Regions from separate parts of the Agrobacterium sp. NPDC090273 genome, predicted to be linked through region 2. Evidence: predicted binding sites of a transcription regulator. Region 2 holds the regulator's gene; each other region holds the start of a gene.

Region 1 (5,691 bases), on a different contig from region 2:
CCAAGGCTGGCGCCGGCGGAAAACTCCGCATTCGTGTCCGTCGAGATCAGCTTCTTCTGGTGCGACAGTTCCAGAATGCGCCGCTCCACCTCGCCAATCTCGCGGGACGAGCGTTTGAAATGCGAAACGATATAGTCGGAGATATCTGACACGGCGGAACCCCGCTTGGCTTTTGTACGTGCTGAGACATAAGCCCGCATGGCGACGGAATTCAAATGATTTCCGTGCCATGCGGGCCGGCGTCCCTCGCCGATGGGGTCAGACTGACGGCTGCTGCTCCGTGTTCAGCCAGTTGAAGCCTGGGAAGAAGCGCTCGCGGCCGTATTGCTTGCCAAACATCATATCGAATTGCAGCATGCGATAATTGCTCACCGACTGGGGAACGTCCTTCGGTGAAATCGACCAGTCGGGCAGGGCGTCGCCCTCCTTCGTCACCAGCATGTGCCTGTCGATGACGGAGAACTTGTCCTGAAGTTCACCGAGTGTATCCGTATAGAACGGGTCGGAGAAGCCTGCCGTCTTGAGAATGTGGTAGGGCAACAGGGACGGGCTGATCGTACCGATGTTCTTCTGCACGCCCTTTTTCGACGACCAGACGACGAGTGGCGTTTCGTGTTCCTTTTTCATGACGTCGAGCGGCGCGCGGCGGCTTGCCACCATGCCCGGCATATAGCCGCTTTCCATGAAGGTACGGCCAAGCGGCGGCAGATGGTCGCCGAAAAGAACGATGATGGTTTCGCGGTCGCGCTTCTTGGCCCACTTCATCAGCTTGACGAGGGATTCATCGGCTTCGACCACGCCCTGCGTGTAGGTGGTGAGCGCCTGCGATGCCGGTGCGGAGAGATCGCCGCTGACGCCAATGGTATTGGCAGCGTAACGATCGGCCTCGTAAGGGCCATGTCCCTGCAGGGTGACGGCAAAGAGGAACAGCGGGTTCGCGGTCTGGTCCGCGGTCGTCATGATCTCTTCCATCAGCGCGTCGTCAGAGGCAAAGTTGCCGCGCTTTTCCATCGGAGGCAGGGTTTCTTCCGAGCGGAATTCCTCGAAACCGAAGTTCTTGTAGACTTCCTTGCGGTTCCAGAACCATTCCTGGAACGGGTGCATGGCAATGGCCGAATAACCTTCGCCACGGAAGAAGCTGGCGAGCGAGGGAACTGGGCGACGGATATATTGCTGATAGGGAATGCTGCCATAGGGCAGGAAGGCGTTGGAGAAGCCGGTCAGCGCCTCGAATTCCACATTGGCCGTCATGCCACCGAACTCCGGCGAAAACACGTTGCCGGATTGCTTGGCGCGGATTGCCGGCATCGGATCGGCTGAAAGCTCGACGTTTTTCAGTCGTGTCGGGTCCCACAGCGATTCACTCATCAGCATGATGACATCAGGGTAATCGCTCTTGTTGGCAGCAAAGGCGGAGGAATCAGGCATCAGTTCGGCGATGGTGTTTTCGCTGTAGCCGTCGGGTGCCGAGACATTGGCCATCGGAATGTTGAAGGCAAAGGCCATCAGGAAGCCGTTGTGACGGTAATTTTCCTTCTGGTCCCACATCATGGGGATGATGTTGAGGCGGTCACGCATCCAGGAGTAATGTGAATACTCCATCAGCGAACCGAGACCGGCCAGCAGGGGCAGGGCCAACGCAAGGCTCAGGACACGCTCGCGCCAGCGCAGCGATGGCGCATGTTTGCGAACGGAGATCCACGCAAAGACCAGCACTCCGACAACGGCGCAGAGGCCGAGGACGACAAGTGCCGCCACCAGCGGCTGGGCTTTCAGCATGGTCGGCAGGAGTTCAACGATCTGACGGCCGAACAGCAGGTCGGAGGGGTAGAGCGGATCGGAAAGATAGGTCTGTTTCTGTGCCGAAATCAGCGCCACCAGCAGCAGTGTCGGAGCAACGACGATCAGCGACAGATAACGGCGGCCGAAAACGGCATCGAGCGCGATAATCAGCAGCGCCAGCGAGGCAATGGTTGTCATGCCGGGGCGAACGGACGAGGTGAGAAACGGCCCAACATCTGTCAGCGTGCCGCGCACGATCCATTCCAGTGCAACAATCAGCAGAATGGAGATCACCACAAGATTGGCGGTCGTGTAGGCAATCGCCGCACCTTTGGAAAGGGCACGGTTGGAAAGGCCGCGAGCCAGGCCAAACGAAAAGACAGACTTCGCCTTTTCGGAAGCCGCTGTTTCAGGCGCCGAATTTCTCAAACTCTTAAACTCCGGTATGCAGTGCGACGTGACGAAGCGGGAGTGAATCGTATGTCGCGAAAGTGTCATGTAACTGTCACATAAGCGGGATGAATGCGACATGAACTTTGCGTTCACACACAGATGGCGCGATAACCTCTGCGTGAACGCAAGAGATGATGCGCGCACTGCATTTGCCGCGTTGCGGAGCGGGCGCGAGCGCGGTAATGAAGAGCCATGAGCGACAGACAGACCACTGCGAACCATCTCCGGATTGCCGTCGGGCAGTTCAATCCCACAGTCGGCGACGTGGCGGGCAATCTCGTCAAGGCGCGTGAGGCGAGAGCCGATGCGGCAACGCAAGGGGCCGATCTCCTGCTTCTGACGGAGCTGTTCATTTCCGGCTATCCGCCTGAAGATCTGGTTTTGAAGCCGGCTTTTCTGAAAGCTTGCCTCAAGGCCGTGGAAGAACTGGCAGCGGATACGGCCGATGGCGGGCCGGGCGTGATTATTGGGTTCCCGCGCCAAGGCGAGACCGGCCGGCACAATTCTGTGGCGCTTATCGACGGTGGCAAGATCATTGCGCTGCGCGACAAGATCGACCTGCCCAACTACGGCGAGTTCGACGAAAAACGCGTCTTTTCGGAAGGTTCGATTTCCGGCCCCTATAATTTCCGGGGCGTGCGGATCGGCATTCCGATCTGCGAGGAAATCTGGAACGACATGGGTGTCTGCGAGACGCTGGCGGAAAGCGGCGCCGAGCTACTGCTGGTGCCGAACGGTTCGCCCTATTATCGCGGCAAACTCGATGTTCGCCATCAGGTCGCGCTGAAACAGGTGATCGAAAGCGGCTTGCCGCTGATTTTCGCCAACCAGCTTGGTGGCCAGGACGAACTGGTGTTCGACGGCGCAAGCTTTGCCTTCAATGCCGACAAGACGCTGGCCTTCCAGATGAGCCAGTTCGAGGCGACGCTTGCCGTTACCGACTGGAAGCGCAACGGCGATGGCTGGCGCTGTGAAAACGGGCCGTTCTCGAAAATTCCTGAAGGCGAAGAGGCTGACTACCGGGCCTGCCTGCTTGGCTTCCGCGACTACGTCAACAAGAACGGCTTCAAGAGCGTGGTTCTCGGCCTTTCCGGCGGCATCGATTCGGCCATCTGCGCGGCAATCGCCGTGGATGCGCTGGGCGAGGAGCGGGTTCGCTGCATCATGCTGCCATACCGCTACACTTCCGAGGATTCGCTGAAGGATGCTGCGGACTGCGCCAGGGCACTTGGCTGCCGTTACGATATCGTGCCGATTGCCGAGCCGGTGGACGGTTTCATGTCGGCGCTGTCGGACCTGTTCGAAGGCACGGAAGAGGGCATTACCGAAGAAAACCTGCAGAGCCGTGCCCGTGGAACGATCCTGATGGCCGTTTCCAACAAGTTCGGCTCAATGGTGGTGACGACGGGTAACAAGTCGGAAATGTCGGTCGGCTATGCTACTCTTTATGGCGACATGAACGGTGGCTTCAACCCGATCAAGGATCTGTACAAGATGCAAGTCTACGCAATTTCGAAATGGCGTAATGACCATGTGCCGCCTGGCGCCCTCGGCCCTTCGGGCGAGGTCATTCCGCAGAACATCATCTCCAAGGCGCCATCCGCCGAGCTTCGCCCCAACCAGACGGACCAGGATTCGCTGCCGCCATATCCGGTCCTCGATGATATTCTGGAATGCCTGGTCGAGCAGGAAATGTCGGTTGAAGATATCGTGGCGCGTGGTCATGACGTTGCCACCGTGCACCGCATCGAGCATCTGCTCTATCTCGCCGAATACAAACGCCGCCAGTCGGCGCCGGGCGTTAAGATCACCAAAAAGAACTTCGGCCGCGACCGGCGTTACCCGATCACCAATCGCTTCCGTGACCGGTAGTTTTTTATGACGCGCAACTTTAGCTGCGCGTCATTTTCACCGCCGGCAAACGGCACGGAGTGAACCGCGCCGCCGGATCTGGCCTTTATATGGCTTGCCCGACATCGATGCGGTTGCCATCCGGGTCTTCGAAAACGAAGGCCCGCAAACCGTAGTCCTTGTCCTGCAGGCCCTTGATGATGCGCAGGCCGTTTGCCCTGCAAAGGGCGTGCAGCGCGTCGACATCGCTCACCATCATATGCGCCACGTTGAAGGGGGCTGCCTTGTGCGATGGCTGCAAGGTCAGGTGAAGTTCAGCATTGCCCTGCTTCAGGATCATGAAGCCAACGGGATTGCCGTTTTCGAAAGTTTTGGTGAAGCCCAGCACGCCCACATAGAAATCATGGGCCTTCTGGATATTCTTGACGGGAAGCATTGCGGCGACACGGCCGAACCGGATCGCTTGATCGGCATTGGTATTCATCGAGAAACCTCGAAGGAGAGAGGGCGACAGACGCGGACGGTGCCGGTTCGTTGCCATGCTCCAAATTTTCGTATGCAGGACGGTGCCTGCGACGTTGTGACCATAGAGACAGCTTCGGGGTATGCAAGCGCCAAATGTTTCGGCCATAGTGCGGGTCGATGACGAAGCGGGAGGCAGAATGCGCAGTTCGATCGAAATCTATAATATCCGCACACGCCAGGCGCGGGTGGTCTGGCAGACACCGGAACTGTTCGAGGCGCCGAACTGGTCGCCTGATGGCACGTATCTGCTCTTGAATTCCGAGGGATTTCTCTATCGCCTGCCGCTTTCCGGCGATCCTTCGCCTCAGAAGGTCGACACGGGGTTTGCGACGATCTGCAACAACGATCACGGCATTTCACCCGATGGGTCGATGTATGCGCTCTCGGACAAGGTGGAGTTCGGCAAGAGCACCATCTATCTTTTGCCATCCTCCGGTGGCGCGCTGAGGCTGATGACGAAAAACCTGCCGTCCTACTGGCATGGCTGGTCGCCGGATGGAAAGCAGTTCGCCTATTGTGGCATTCGCGATCAGGTATTCGACATCTATTCCATGGAGATCGAGACCGGTATCGAGACCCGCCTGACGCATGGCGAGGGGCGCAATGACGGCCCGGATTATTCTGCCGATGGGCAGTGGATCTATTTCAACTCCAGCCGCACCGGCCAGATGCAGATCTGGCGCGTGCGCACTGATGGTTCGGCGGTCGAGCGCGTGACAGACAGCGTTTATGGCGACTGGTTTCCGCACCCGTCACCGAAGGGAGACAAGGTGGTTTTCGTCTCCTATGATGGCGATGTCTTCGACCATCCACGCGACCTTCATGTGCGCGTGCGGCTGATGGACCCCGATGGCGGCAATGTCGAAACGCTGTTTGATCTCTTCGGCGGGCAGGGCACGATGAACTCCCCCAACTGGTCACCGGATGGGGATGAGTTTGCCTATGTCAGGTATTTCCCTGTCGGATAAGCCGGCACGCGTGTCTGTCTCCGTCACAGCGCACGCATGAAAGAGATATTTCCAGCCCAAGGATTTGGGCTGGCCGGATTTCGGCTCAAGGCCCAATAAGACGGGCAGGCTG
Region 2 (5,691 bases):
GTCTACGGCTTTTTCGCCCTGACGACGGTCGGACCGTTCCTGCGCGATATTTCCGCACAGATCAACGGCCTTGCCACCGGCAACTACACGAACTTCATTCAGGCACAGAGCGTTCTGACGGCCGGTTTCGTCATGGGCATCATGCTGATCCCTTACGTCTCGTCCCTGTCGGACGATATCATCACCGCCGTGCCGCGTTCGCTCCGTGATGGTTCGCTGGGGCTCGGTGCGACCCGCTCGGAGACGGTCAAGAAGGTTATTCTTCCGGCCGCTCTTCCAGGCATCGTCGGCGCGCTTCTGATGACGGCCTCTCGCGCCATCGGTGAAACCATGATCGTGGTTCTCGCCGCCGGTGTTGCTGCCCGCCTGCAGATCAATCCTCTTGAGCCGATGACCACCGTCACCGTGAAGATCGTCAGCCAGTTGACGGGTGACCTCGAGTTCACCTCGCCACAAACGCTGGTCGCCTTCGCGCTCGGCATCACGCTTTTTGCCATCACGCTATGCCTCAATATCTATGCGCTCTACATCGTGCGCAAATACCGGGAGCAGTATGAATGACCGACATCGTTTCTCCCGCAACCGGCGGTGCCACAAGTGCACCGGCCCGGCGTGATATCGGCATCAAGCGCCGTTATGCCGCAGAACGTCGCTTCCGTGCCTATGGAATGGCAGCGATTTCCTTCGGTCTGATCTTCCTGTTCCTGCTTCTTTGGTCGGTTGTCGGCAAGGGATACACGGCCTTCCAACAGACGATGATCACTGTGCCGGTGGAATTCTCCGAGCAGATCATCGATCCCAAGAACGAGCGTGCGACCAATCCGACGAAGCTCATGACCGCCAACTACCCAGTGATCGCCCGTGATGCGGTTGCCAAGGTTCTTGGAGTGGCACCGACGGACCGCGCCGGTCTGCGGGCCGTCAACGCCATGATTTCGGACAGCGTCCGCACCCAGTTGCGTGACATTGTCACCGCTGATCCCTCGATCATCGGCACGACGCGAAATGTGACGCTGCTCGCTTCTGGCGATGTCGACAGCGCCTTCAAGGGTCAGGTCGACCTGACGGTGGATGAAAACAACCGCCGCGTTTCGAACCAGCAGCTTGGCTGGATGAACCAGCTCGTTGAGAGCGGCCAGCTTGCCAAGCATTTCAACACGGGCATCTTCGTCAACGGCGCGTCGAGCCGTCCGGAAGCTGCCGGCGTCGGCGTGGCGCTGATCGGCTCTTTCTACATGATGATGATCGTTCTCGTGCTGTCGTTGCCGATTGGCGTTGCAGCCTCGATCTATCTCGAGGAGTTTGCACCGAAAAACCGCCTGACGGATCTTATCGAGGTGAACATCAACAACCTCGCGGCTGTTCCTTCGATCGTTTATGGTCTGCTTGGTCTCTCGGTCTTCATCAACTTCATGGGCTTTCCGCGCTCGGCCTCGCTGGTCGGCGGTCTCGTCCTGACATTGATGACGCTGCCAACCATCATTATCGCGACCCGCGCTGCCCTCAAGGCTGTGCCACCGTCCATTCGCGCCGCTGCCCTTGGTCTTGGCGCATCGAAGATGCAGACGATCTTCCACCACGTGCTGCCGCTTGCCATGCCTGGCATTCTGACCGGCACGATCATCGGCCTCGCACACGCCCTTGGCGAAACGGCGCCGCTGCTTTTGATCGGCATGGTGGCCTTCGTTGCGAACTACCCGACGACGCCGCTCGATCCTTCGACGGCACTGCCGGTACAGATTTACATGTGGGCGAACGAAGCAGAGCGTGCCTTTGTCGAAAGAACATCTGGCGCTATCATCATCCTGCTCCTGTTCCTCATCGTCATGAATGTTGGCGCAATCCTGTTGCGTCGCCGCTTCGAACGGCGCTGGTAAAGGGAGCTAGAAAGCTATGAACATGTTGTCGGAAGCAGCAGTTGAAAAGGCGCTGGACAAGAAAATGAATGAAGTTTCGTACAAGATGATTGGCAAGGACGTTTCGGTTTTTTACGGCGAAAAGCGCGCGCTTTACGACGTGAACCTGAATGTCCGCGAAAATACCGTTACTGCGCTTATTGGTCCGTCCGGTTGCGGCAAATCCACCTTCCTGCGTACCCTGAACCGCATGAATGATACGATCGATGGCTGTAAGGTCACCGGCAAGATCACGCTCGATACGGATGATATCTACGATCCGGCAATCGACGTGGTGGAACTGCGTGCTCGTGTCGGCATGGTGTTCCAGAAGCCGAACCCGTTCCCGAAGTCGATCTACGAAAACATTGCTTACGGTCCGCGTATCCATGGCCTCGCCCGTAACAAGGCGGATATGGACCAGATCATCGAGTCCAGCCTGCAGAAGGCCGGTCTGTGGAATGAGGTGAAGGATCGTCTGCATGAATCCGGTACGGGTCTGTCCGGCGGTCAGCAGCAGCGCCTTTGCATCGCACGCGCAGTTGCCGTGTCCCCGGAAGTGATCCTCATGGACGAGCCTTGCTCGGCCCTCGACCCGATCGCTACCGCCAAGGTCGAGGAACTGATCCATGAGCTGCGTGCCAACTTCACGATCGTGATCGTAACCCACTCCATGCAGCAGGCCGCTCGCGTCTCGCAGCGCACCGCGATGTTCCATCTTGGCCATCTGGTCGAGGAGAACGAAACGGACAAGATGTTCACCAACCCGGATGACCAGCGCACGCAGGACTACATCATGGGCCGCTTCGGCTGATTGCCCGCTCAGCGCCTCAGAGAAACCGAACAAGTTTGGCGCCTCCGTTCTGCCACCCGCCATCAGCAGGTGAAAACGGAAGGCAAAGCCCAGGGACGAGATCATGACACAGACAACGACGCATTCGCATATCATGTCGGTTTACGACGACGAGTTGAAATTCCTCAGCCGCCGGATTGCCGAAATGGGCGGCCTGGCGGAGCAGATGTGCGCGGACGCCGTTCGCGCCCTTGTCAATTCCGATGCGGCATTGGCGCAGAAGGTGATTTCCGACGACGCGATCCTTGACCACGCCGAGCGTGAAATCGGCGACAAGGCCATCGTCACCATCGCCAAGCGCCAGCCAATGGCTGCCGACCTGCGCGAAATCATCGGTACGCTGCGCATTGCGGCGGATCTTGAGCGCGTCGGCGATCTCGGCAAAAACACCGCCAAGCGCGTGATTGCCGTTGCAGGAACCGGTGTTCCACGCAAGCTGGCTCGCGGCCTCGAACATCTCTCCGAGCTTGCCCTCGTGCAGCTCAAGGAAGTTCTCGATGTTTATTCGACACGTTCGGCTGAGAAGGCGCAGGCCATCCGCGAACGCGATGAAGAAATCGACGCGATGTACACCTCGCTCTTCCGCGAGCTGCTGACCTACATGATGGAAGATCCGCGCAACATCACGACCTGCACGCATCTTCTGTTCTGCGCCAAGAACATCGAACGTATCGGCGACCATGCGACCAATATCGCCGAGACGATCTACTACATGACCACCGGCAGCCAGCCGGAAGGTGAGCGTCCGAAGGACGATAGTTCCAACACTCTCGGTTCCGTGACCGAGTAACAGACCGGCAGACCTGCGGAGTTCAGTATGGTACCGAAGATTGCAGTTGTTGAAGATGAAGAGGCGCTGAGCGTTCTGCTTCGTTACAATCTTGAGGCTGAGGGTTACGACGTCGACACGATACCGCGTGGCGATGAGGCCGAGATCAGATTGCAGGAGCGGGTTCCCGACCTCCTGATCCTGGACTGGATGTTGCCTGGCGTCTCCGGTATCGAACTGTGCCGCCGGTTGAGGATGCGGGCGGAAACCGAACGTTTGCCGATCATCATGCTGACAGCGCGTGGCGAAGAAAGCGAACGCGTTCGCGGTCTCGCCACAGGCGCGGATGACTATGTGGTGAAACCCTTCTCCACGCCGGAACTGATGGCACGCGTCAAGGCGATGCTGCGTCGCGCCCGCCCAGAGGTTTTGTCGTCAGTCCTGAAATGCGGCGACATCGAACTGGATCGGGAAACGCACCGCGTGCATCGTAAGACGCGTGAAGTGCGCCTGGGACCGACCGAGTTCCGTCTTCTGGAATTCCTGATGACATCGCCGGGTCGTGTTTTCTCCCGTTCGCAGTTGCTGGATGGCGTCTGGGGTCACGATATCTATGTGGACGAACGGACCGTTGACGTCCACGTTGGCCGTCTGCGCAAGGCGCTCAATTTTTCGAACATGCAGGATGTCATCCGCACGGTCCGTGGCGCCGGTTATTCCATGGAAGCGGCATAATCCAACATCACATACCCTAAACGAAAAACGGGCCGTAAGGCCCGTTTTTTTATTCCGTGTTGTTCCGCTTATGCCTTGCGGCGTTCGCTGACAGGCTGGTAGGCGAGCTTCGCATGGAACTTGCAGTAGGGCGAAGATTCCAGGGCTTCGCAGCCACAGAAATGGAAGTCGTCCTTCAGCGGGTCGCCAACCGGCCACTTGCAGGTGCGCTCGGTCAATTCCGTCAGCGTCAGGCGGCGCGAGGCCGGCGTAACGATATCGCGCGAAGGAACGTATTCGAGCACCTGAGCGGTCTCGATATCCATCTCTTCGTGAAGGGCTGTCGCAACGCTGGCGCGTGCCACGGTCCGAACCGGCGTGGTGTTGACGCGGGCGGTGTAGGTTGCCGTACGAGGTGCCGCTGGTGCCGTACGCTTCGGTGCAGAGCGCGCCGATGTCACGGTTCCGCCAGCCTTGGCGCGGCCCGGAAGATTGAGACGGTGAACCTTGCCGATAACGGCGTTACGGCTTACACCACCCAACTGTGCCGCTATCTGGCTGGCACTGAGGCCCTCGGACCAAAGTTTCTTGAGTTTTTCGACTCGTTCATCCGTCCAGTTCATGCCGCTTCTCCGCTCGTCGCGTCTATTTCGGCAGAATCCTTCTCCATCTCGCGAGCGCACTCCGAGTGTCAATTCCGCCGGATTTTTGGTGACTAGTTCCGCCGCAATGCAGTCTAGTAATTGACGATTAACCTAGTGTGAGGCTGACTCCGTGGCAAGAGTCGCGGGAATCATCTGGAATCGATTTTCCGGTTTTCCCCAACTTGCTGTTCAGGAGAGTCCGAAAGGCAACACCTTGTGGTTCGGTCACGTGTTCCCACTATGACTTGGGAACGCCGGAAAATGAGGACTTTTGTTGACATCGGCAGTTGAAGTGACAATAGTGCCCCAGCCGCCGCAAGGCGGCATTTTTGATTTTCAGGCAAGGGATAACCTTGTCCACCTATTGACAACGATATGAAAGCGCATTTGCGCAAGGAGTGATGCAGCCATGGCCGAAGCCAACGCGCCATTGTTTGATACGTTTTCAAGAGCGCCGCTGCGTTTCGAACGCGGTGAGGGCGTCTGGCTGTTCACGGAAAGCGGCGAGCGATATCTCGATTTTGCGGCCGGTGTTGCTGTCAATTCCTTGGGGCATGCGCATCCGCATCTCGTCGAGGCTATCAAGACGCAGGCTGAAAAGGTCTGGCACGTTTCCAACCTTTATGAAGTGCCCGGACAGGAAAAGCTCGCAAAGCGCCTGACCGAAGCAACATTTGCTGACAAGGTGTTCTTCACCAACTCCGGTGCTGAGGCGCTGGAATGTGCCATCAAGACTGCACGCCGTTATCACTACTCCAAGGGCCACCCGGAAAAGTTCCGCATCGTCACCTTTGAAGGTGCGTTCCACGGCCGGAC
Region 3 (5,691 bases), on a different contig from region 2:
TTGGCTGTTTGGCGGCTGCGCATTGACGGGGTGCAGCTGCTGACTATAGATTTAAGCCACGGTCAGCAGTTCACCGAGGCATCGCCGTCCCGCAAGGGAAGCTAAACCTGCGCAACATTCGAAGACAGCACTTATCCCGTGCCACGTCGAAAGCCGGCGATCAGCGACACCAATCTGGAATGGCACACTTGAGGGTAAGTTATGCCACGTTCGCTTCTTTCCATGGAGGTCGCAGACCTCTCCACCTTCGCAAAATCCGTTCGCGAGCAGATCAACAGGCTCGGTCATCAGCCGTCGCATGTCGAAATGCTCAATCTCCTGAGCCGGGCTGCCGGATTTCGCAATGTCCAGCATTTGCGTGCCACTCGCAGCAATCCGGTTGAAGGCTTGGCTCCTGTTATCGGCATGATCCCTGCGCCGAACGAAAGCCGGGTGCTGAAATCATCAAGGCTTTTCGATCGGGACGGCAGACTGGTGCAATGGCCTGCCCGGCGGTCGCAACAGGAACTCTGCCTCTGGTATCTGTGGTCGAAAATCCCCGCCGGGCAACGGTTCACGGAAAAGCAGTTCAGTAACCTGCTGAACGAACTGCATCTGTTTGGCGATGCTGCGATGCTGAGGCGCGACATGTTCGGGCTTGGGCTTGTGCGCCGAAACAGGGACGGCAGCGACTATCAGCGCGTCGAGCAGAAACCTCCGCCAGAGCTGCCGCTGTTGTCGCGAGCGGTCAATGCACTGAAATAGGAAAACCTCCCGGCATGAAAGCGCCGGGAGGTTTTTTCGGTGTTAGAGGAGGAGGCGGAACTTGGCGAAACCTTCCGCGCCGTCACCTGCTTCCTCGATCTTCGCGCCCTTGACCTCCGAGGCAAACTGCCGCCCCTTCGGACCGGTTTCGAAAATCGCCGTAGTGTTGGCGACTGGTGCAAACGACCAGTTGGCGTCGGCCGACGGATTGATGGTGCCCTGATCGATGATGTAACGCACAATCACATCGCGGTTGGTATCCGGTGCCACGAAGATGATCTTGTCCGTGCCGATCTCCGGGAACTTGCCGCCGCCGCTGGCACGGTAATTGTTGGTCGCAACCACGAACTTCTGTTCCGGATCGATCGGCTTGCCTTCGAACTGCAGGTTGACGATGCGGTTGCTATCCGGATTGACCGCCTTGCCGTCCTTGTCGAATTTCGCCGGTTTGGACACATCGATCTGGTAGGTCACGCCATCGATGACGTCGTAATTGTAGGACGGGAAGTCCGCATTCAACAGCGGTGCGTCCTTGGTGCCGGCCTCTACCGTGTTGAACATGCCCGCCGACATTTCCAGCCAGTTTTTCACCTGCGCCCCGGTGATCAGGACCGCCTGCACGGTGTTCGGATAGAGATAGAGGTCGGCGACGTTCTTGATGGCGATGTCACCGGCGGGGACATCGGTGTAATAGTCGGAACCGCCACGTCCTCCGGCCTTGAAGGGAGCGGCAGCCGAAAGCACCGGCAGATCCTTGTACTGCCCTTCCTTCAGCATGTCCTTGATGTACCAGGTCTGCGCATTGGAGACGATCTGAACGGACGGATCATCGGCCACCAGCGCGAAATAGGAGTAGAGCGGGGCAGATGTCTTGCCGACGGGGCGACGCACATAGGCAAGCGTTGCCTCATGTTCCGCCTTGGCCGCCGCCACGACTTCCGGCTTGTCCCTCACATCGGCAACAATCTTGCGATTGTCGTCGCGGTGATAGATCGGCCGTGCTTCCGATGTGAAATCGACGATCTTCCAGCTCTTGCCGTCCTTTTCGAGCAGCAGGTCGATCAGACCCATATGCGAGCCCCAGAAGCCGGCCATCACCGCGGGCTTGCCCATCAAGGTGCCCTTTACCGGATCGGCGCCGGCAATGCCGTCCCAGGTTTTCGGGCCGGGGAAGACCAGATGCTGGTGGCCGGTAAAGATTGCATCGATGCCTTCCACGCCTGCAAGGTAAAGCGAGGCGTTTTCCATGCGTTCGCTCTGTCCCTTGCCGTCGATGCCGGAGTGGGAGAGTGCGATGACGATGTCGGCGCCCTGTTCCTTCATCACCGGAACCCAAGCCTTTGCCGCCTCGACGATGTCGCGGGTCTGCGCCTTGCCTTCGAGGTTTTTCGAATCCCACATCATGATCTGCGGCGGCACGAAACCGATGATGCCGATCTTGATCGGGCTCGTCGCGCCCGCACCGTCACGGATCTGCTTTTCCATGATGACATATGGCTTGAAGAAAAGTTCGTCCTGCTTCGGGTCGGAGGCAAGCTGGCCCTTGGTCAGGTTGGCACAGACATAAGGGAAACTCGCGCCGGCCAGCGTGTTGAACATATAGTCGAGCCCGTAGTTGAACTCGTGGTTGCCGAGCGTGCCGCAATCGTATCCCAGCACATTCATGGCGTTGACGACGGGATGTTTGTCGCCGGCCTTCATGCCGCGCTCATAGGCAATGTAGTCGCCGAGCGGATTGCCCTGCAGGAAGTCGCCATTGTCGACCAGCATCGAGTTTCCGGCCTCGGCGCGGATGGCATCGATGATCGACGCGGTGCGGGCAAGACCCATCGTGTCGTTCGGCTTGTCGGCGTAATAATCGTAAGGGAAGACGTGAACGTGAATATCCGTCGTTTCCATGATGCGCAGATGCGCCTGATTGTTTGCGGCGCGTGCCGCGAAGGGGTGCAGCACCACGAAGGCCGAGGAAGCGGCAATGCCGCCGAGAAGCGAGCGTCTGGTGATCGGATGGAGGGCAAGGTGCGACGACATGGGAACTCCTTCAGTGGAAGCGTGCATTGTCATGAAGATGACAACCTAGAAGCAATCGCAGAGGAGTCCATCACCAAAATGACAAGCCGGTGACGGTCGTGAGGTTTTTCAACCGTTTGATAAATTTTTTGTCGATTGACCGGAATGTGCTGACGGGCCCGATGAGGATCAAGGCATTTTCAGACGGCAAGAATAAAAAGAGAAATCGCCCCGTTCAGGCATGAAACGGAGCGATTTTCCGATCGGATATCCCGCAGGCGCTAGCGAGCCAGGGTCGGCTTTACCTCTTCATGGAAGAAGCGGAAGTAGGAGGAAAGCTGCGCCAGCGTGTTGGTCGAGAGCTTCAGCTGAAGTCCCAGACGGTTCATGTGCTGCCACTGAACGACGCCTTCGAGATAACCGAGGTCCTCGCTCTCCACCTTCACGCGGCTGCCTTTCTGGGCAGAAAACGCTCCGTCCAGCTCCAGCGCCATGCCGGTTTCGGAAAGATCGATCACGCGCGCCTTTGTTGCCTGATTGACATAACGCACGGTGGCAAAAATCCGAGTCCTGCTGCGCTGCGCGCCACGCGTTGGCATGTTGAGATTGTTCGTCATTGTCTGCTCACGCAATTGTTTCGACTGTCCTATGCTGGCACACAAAGCTTGAACCGCATTTAGCACTATCCTTAAAATTGCAGGCAATTTGCGAATTACGCGGCATCGATGCGGCACTGGAAGCAATTGTTGCGGGCCGAGCGAACATGCACATAGGCGACGTCGTCACGCTGCAGAAGCTGGCTGGCACGCGCGGCGATCTGGTCCGTCGCGGTCACGGCGCCAGTGCCATAGACAATGCGCTCATTCTCACCATATCCGCGCACGATGTAATCGGGGCTTTCCAGCATCGGCGGCAGCGCATCCGTCTCGGGATAGCGTTGGCATTCATCGGCGTGAAGAAAGATCGGCCCGGTCTCCGCATAGGGCTGCAGTGCGCTGAAGGGGCGATAGGCGAGGATCAGCATGCCTTCGCCTTCGCCGATGTCGCCAAGGCAATGGCGGCAGGGCATACCACCCGGTGACACGGCTTTTTCCGGTGCATTGCCATAGGCATCGGCTTCGCCGGCGCGAAAGGCTGCGGCTTCCTGTTCCGACATGGCGGTAAAAACGATTTGGGTCATGGTGGTCTCCGGTCAGTTAGGCGTTGCTACTTTGCCGCTATGATCCCGAAACGCTCGGCTATCCACCCGATTCTTGCGATGGGATGCAACCACCCCATTGCGGGATGCGTTGCCTTGGGGAATCAGTGTTGCTCCTCGATTCCGGAAGGTCCGATTTTATGATCCGTCGTTTGCTGACTGCCTTGCCGATGGTCCTTGTTTCCTTGACTGCACCAACGCACGTCCAGGCACAATTTGCCTCGGGTCTGGACGACCTTTCGGACGATCAGCTTCAGCAGGCGGTCAACTTCGTCATCGGCAATGCAATCTTCTCGCTCTATCATGAAAGCGCGAAGATGATGATTACCGACTTCGGTGTTGCGGATGCCGGCAGCAGTCAGGAGCCTGCCGATCAACTGGCCGGAACAATGATCCTTCAGGCCAATGAGGAGTGGCTCGATACCGCGCTCGTCAATGCCACCGATAGCTGGTATCTCGGCCGCGATGCGGAAAGCCTGCCTCTGCATGAGCCGCCGGTTCATTCGGTCCTCATTCCCAACAAGAACCGTGACCGTGACATGGCCTGCCTGATGGTCGGACGGGACAAGGAAGGCTACGGCGACCTTGCCGCCATGATGGGGCTTGAGGGCGGCGATTTTCAGAAATGCGAGGCATCCTATCCGGCGATCGCTTCGGCCTGGGAAGATTTCCTGCGTCCGCATCAGGTGGGCAAGCCGACCAGCAAGTTCACGATCAGCTATCAACCAGCCCGTGATCCGGCGCTTGAATCCTACGCGATCATGATCCGGGAATCGAAGGTTCTCGATCTCATCAGCCGCAGCTTCGGCGCCTACGCCTTGAAGGGCGACGTCAAGTTGACGGCAAAATCCTGCGGTCGACCCGATGTCTACTGGTCGGCGGAAAACCGCGAAATCACCTATTGCTACGAACTCGGCAAGTTCCAGGCGGAGCTGATCTCGGCGCATTTGTCGGAAGGCGGAAGCGAGAAGGAAAGCGAGTCGGTGAAGGAAATTCCGACCGCAGTGAATCTCGGCCTGGAATTGTAACCCGAACAAACTCTGTTACCTTTTCCTCCGACATATGAGGAGGATGAGATGTCACGGCTGGTCGTTCGCAGTTTTTCAATCTCACTGGATGGTTTTGGCGCAGGTCCGGATCAAAGCCTTCAAAACCCGCTGGGCGTTAAAGGCGAAACACTCCACAACTGGGCTTTCGGCACGAAGACTTTCAGGACGATGTTCGGCCAGGACGGAGGATCGACCGGTGTAGACGAAGGCTTCGCAGCCAGCGGTTTCGAAAATATCGGCGCCTGGATATTGGGGCGCAACATGTTCGGCCCTGTCCGTGGCGCGTGGCCGGATGAGAACTGGAAGGGCTGGTGGGGCGAAGAGCCGCCATACCACGTGCCGGTCTTCGTGCTGACAAATCATCCACGCGCCTCCTTCGACATGAAGGGCGGTACGACGTTTCACTTTATCACGCATGGCATCGAGGAAGCACTTGAAGCAGCAAAAGCGGCGGCAGGCGGCAAGGACGTGAGATTAGGTGGCGGCGTTTCCGTGATCCGCCAATATCTGCAGCAGCAACTGATCGATGATCTGCATCTTGCCCAGTCGCCGGTGCTGTTGGGCAAGGGCGAAAATCTGCTGTCCGGGCTTGATCTGCCTGCACTCGGTTATCAGTGCCGTGAAACGGTACGCGGCGAAAACGCCACGCACCTTTTGATTGGAAGAACCGGATAGGGGCTCGCCTGTGGA

What was found. The regulator PhoB, encoded in region 2, activates phosphate uptake and scavenging genes when phosphate is short. The targets are predictions, from matches to a motif close to TGTCATNNANCTGTCAT.
Region 1: ACIQT8_RS01830 (LTA synthase family protein) is a predicted target of PhoB. The motif match lies at 2,275-2,291, and genes of this name have one in related genera.
Region 3: ACIQT8_RS05440 (bifunctional 2',3'-cyclic-nucleotide 2'-phosphodiesterase/3'-nucleotidase) is a predicted target of PhoB. The motif match lies at 2,854-2,870, and genes of this name have one in related genera.

The regions. Positions count from the first base shown of each region.
Region 1 is NZ_JBIVYN010000001.1:375,405-381,095, forward strand. Features, by position in the region: gene ACIQT8_RS01825 (DUF1003 domain-containing protein) at 1-152, opposite strand, end outside; gene ACIQT8_RS01830 (LTA synthase family protein) at 259-2,211, opposite strand; gene ACIQT8_RS01835 (NAD+ synthase) at 2,428-4,107, shown strand; gene ACIQT8_RS01840 (glyoxalase superfamily protein) at 4,193-4,570, opposite strand; gene ACIQT8_RS01845 (hypothetical protein) at 4,749-5,579, shown strand.
Region 2 is NZ_JBIVYN010000005.1:81,846-87,536, reverse strand. Features, by position in the region: gene pstC (phosphate ABC transporter permease subunit PstC) at 1-561, shown strand, start outside; gene pstA (phosphate ABC transporter permease PstA) at 558-1,877, shown strand; gene pstB (phosphate ABC transporter ATP-binding protein PstB) at 1,894-2,709, shown strand; gene phoU (phosphate signaling complex protein PhoU) at 2,813-3,538, shown strand; gene phoB (phosphate regulon transcriptional regulator PhoB) at 3,566-4,252, shown strand; gene ACIQT8_RS14715 (GcrA family cell cycle regulator) at 4,321-4,854, opposite strand; gene ACIQT8_RS14710 (aspartate aminotransferase family protein) at 5,285-5,691, shown strand, end outside.
Region 3 is NZ_JBIVYN010000001.1:1,095,962-1,101,652, reverse strand. Features, by position in the region: gene ACIQT8_RS05445 (DUF2087 domain-containing protein) at 202-744, shown strand; gene ACIQT8_RS05440 (bifunctional 2',3'-cyclic-nucleotide 2'-phosphodiesterase/3'-nucleotidase) at 787-2,775, opposite strand; gene ACIQT8_RS05435 (PilZ domain-containing protein) at 3,036-3,371, opposite strand; gene ACIQT8_RS05430 (DUF1203 domain-containing protein) at 3,467-3,934, opposite strand; gene ACIQT8_RS05425 (DUF4344 domain-containing metallopeptidase) at 4,093-4,980, shown strand; gene ACIQT8_RS05420 (dihydrofolate reductase family protein) at 5,029-5,676, shown strand.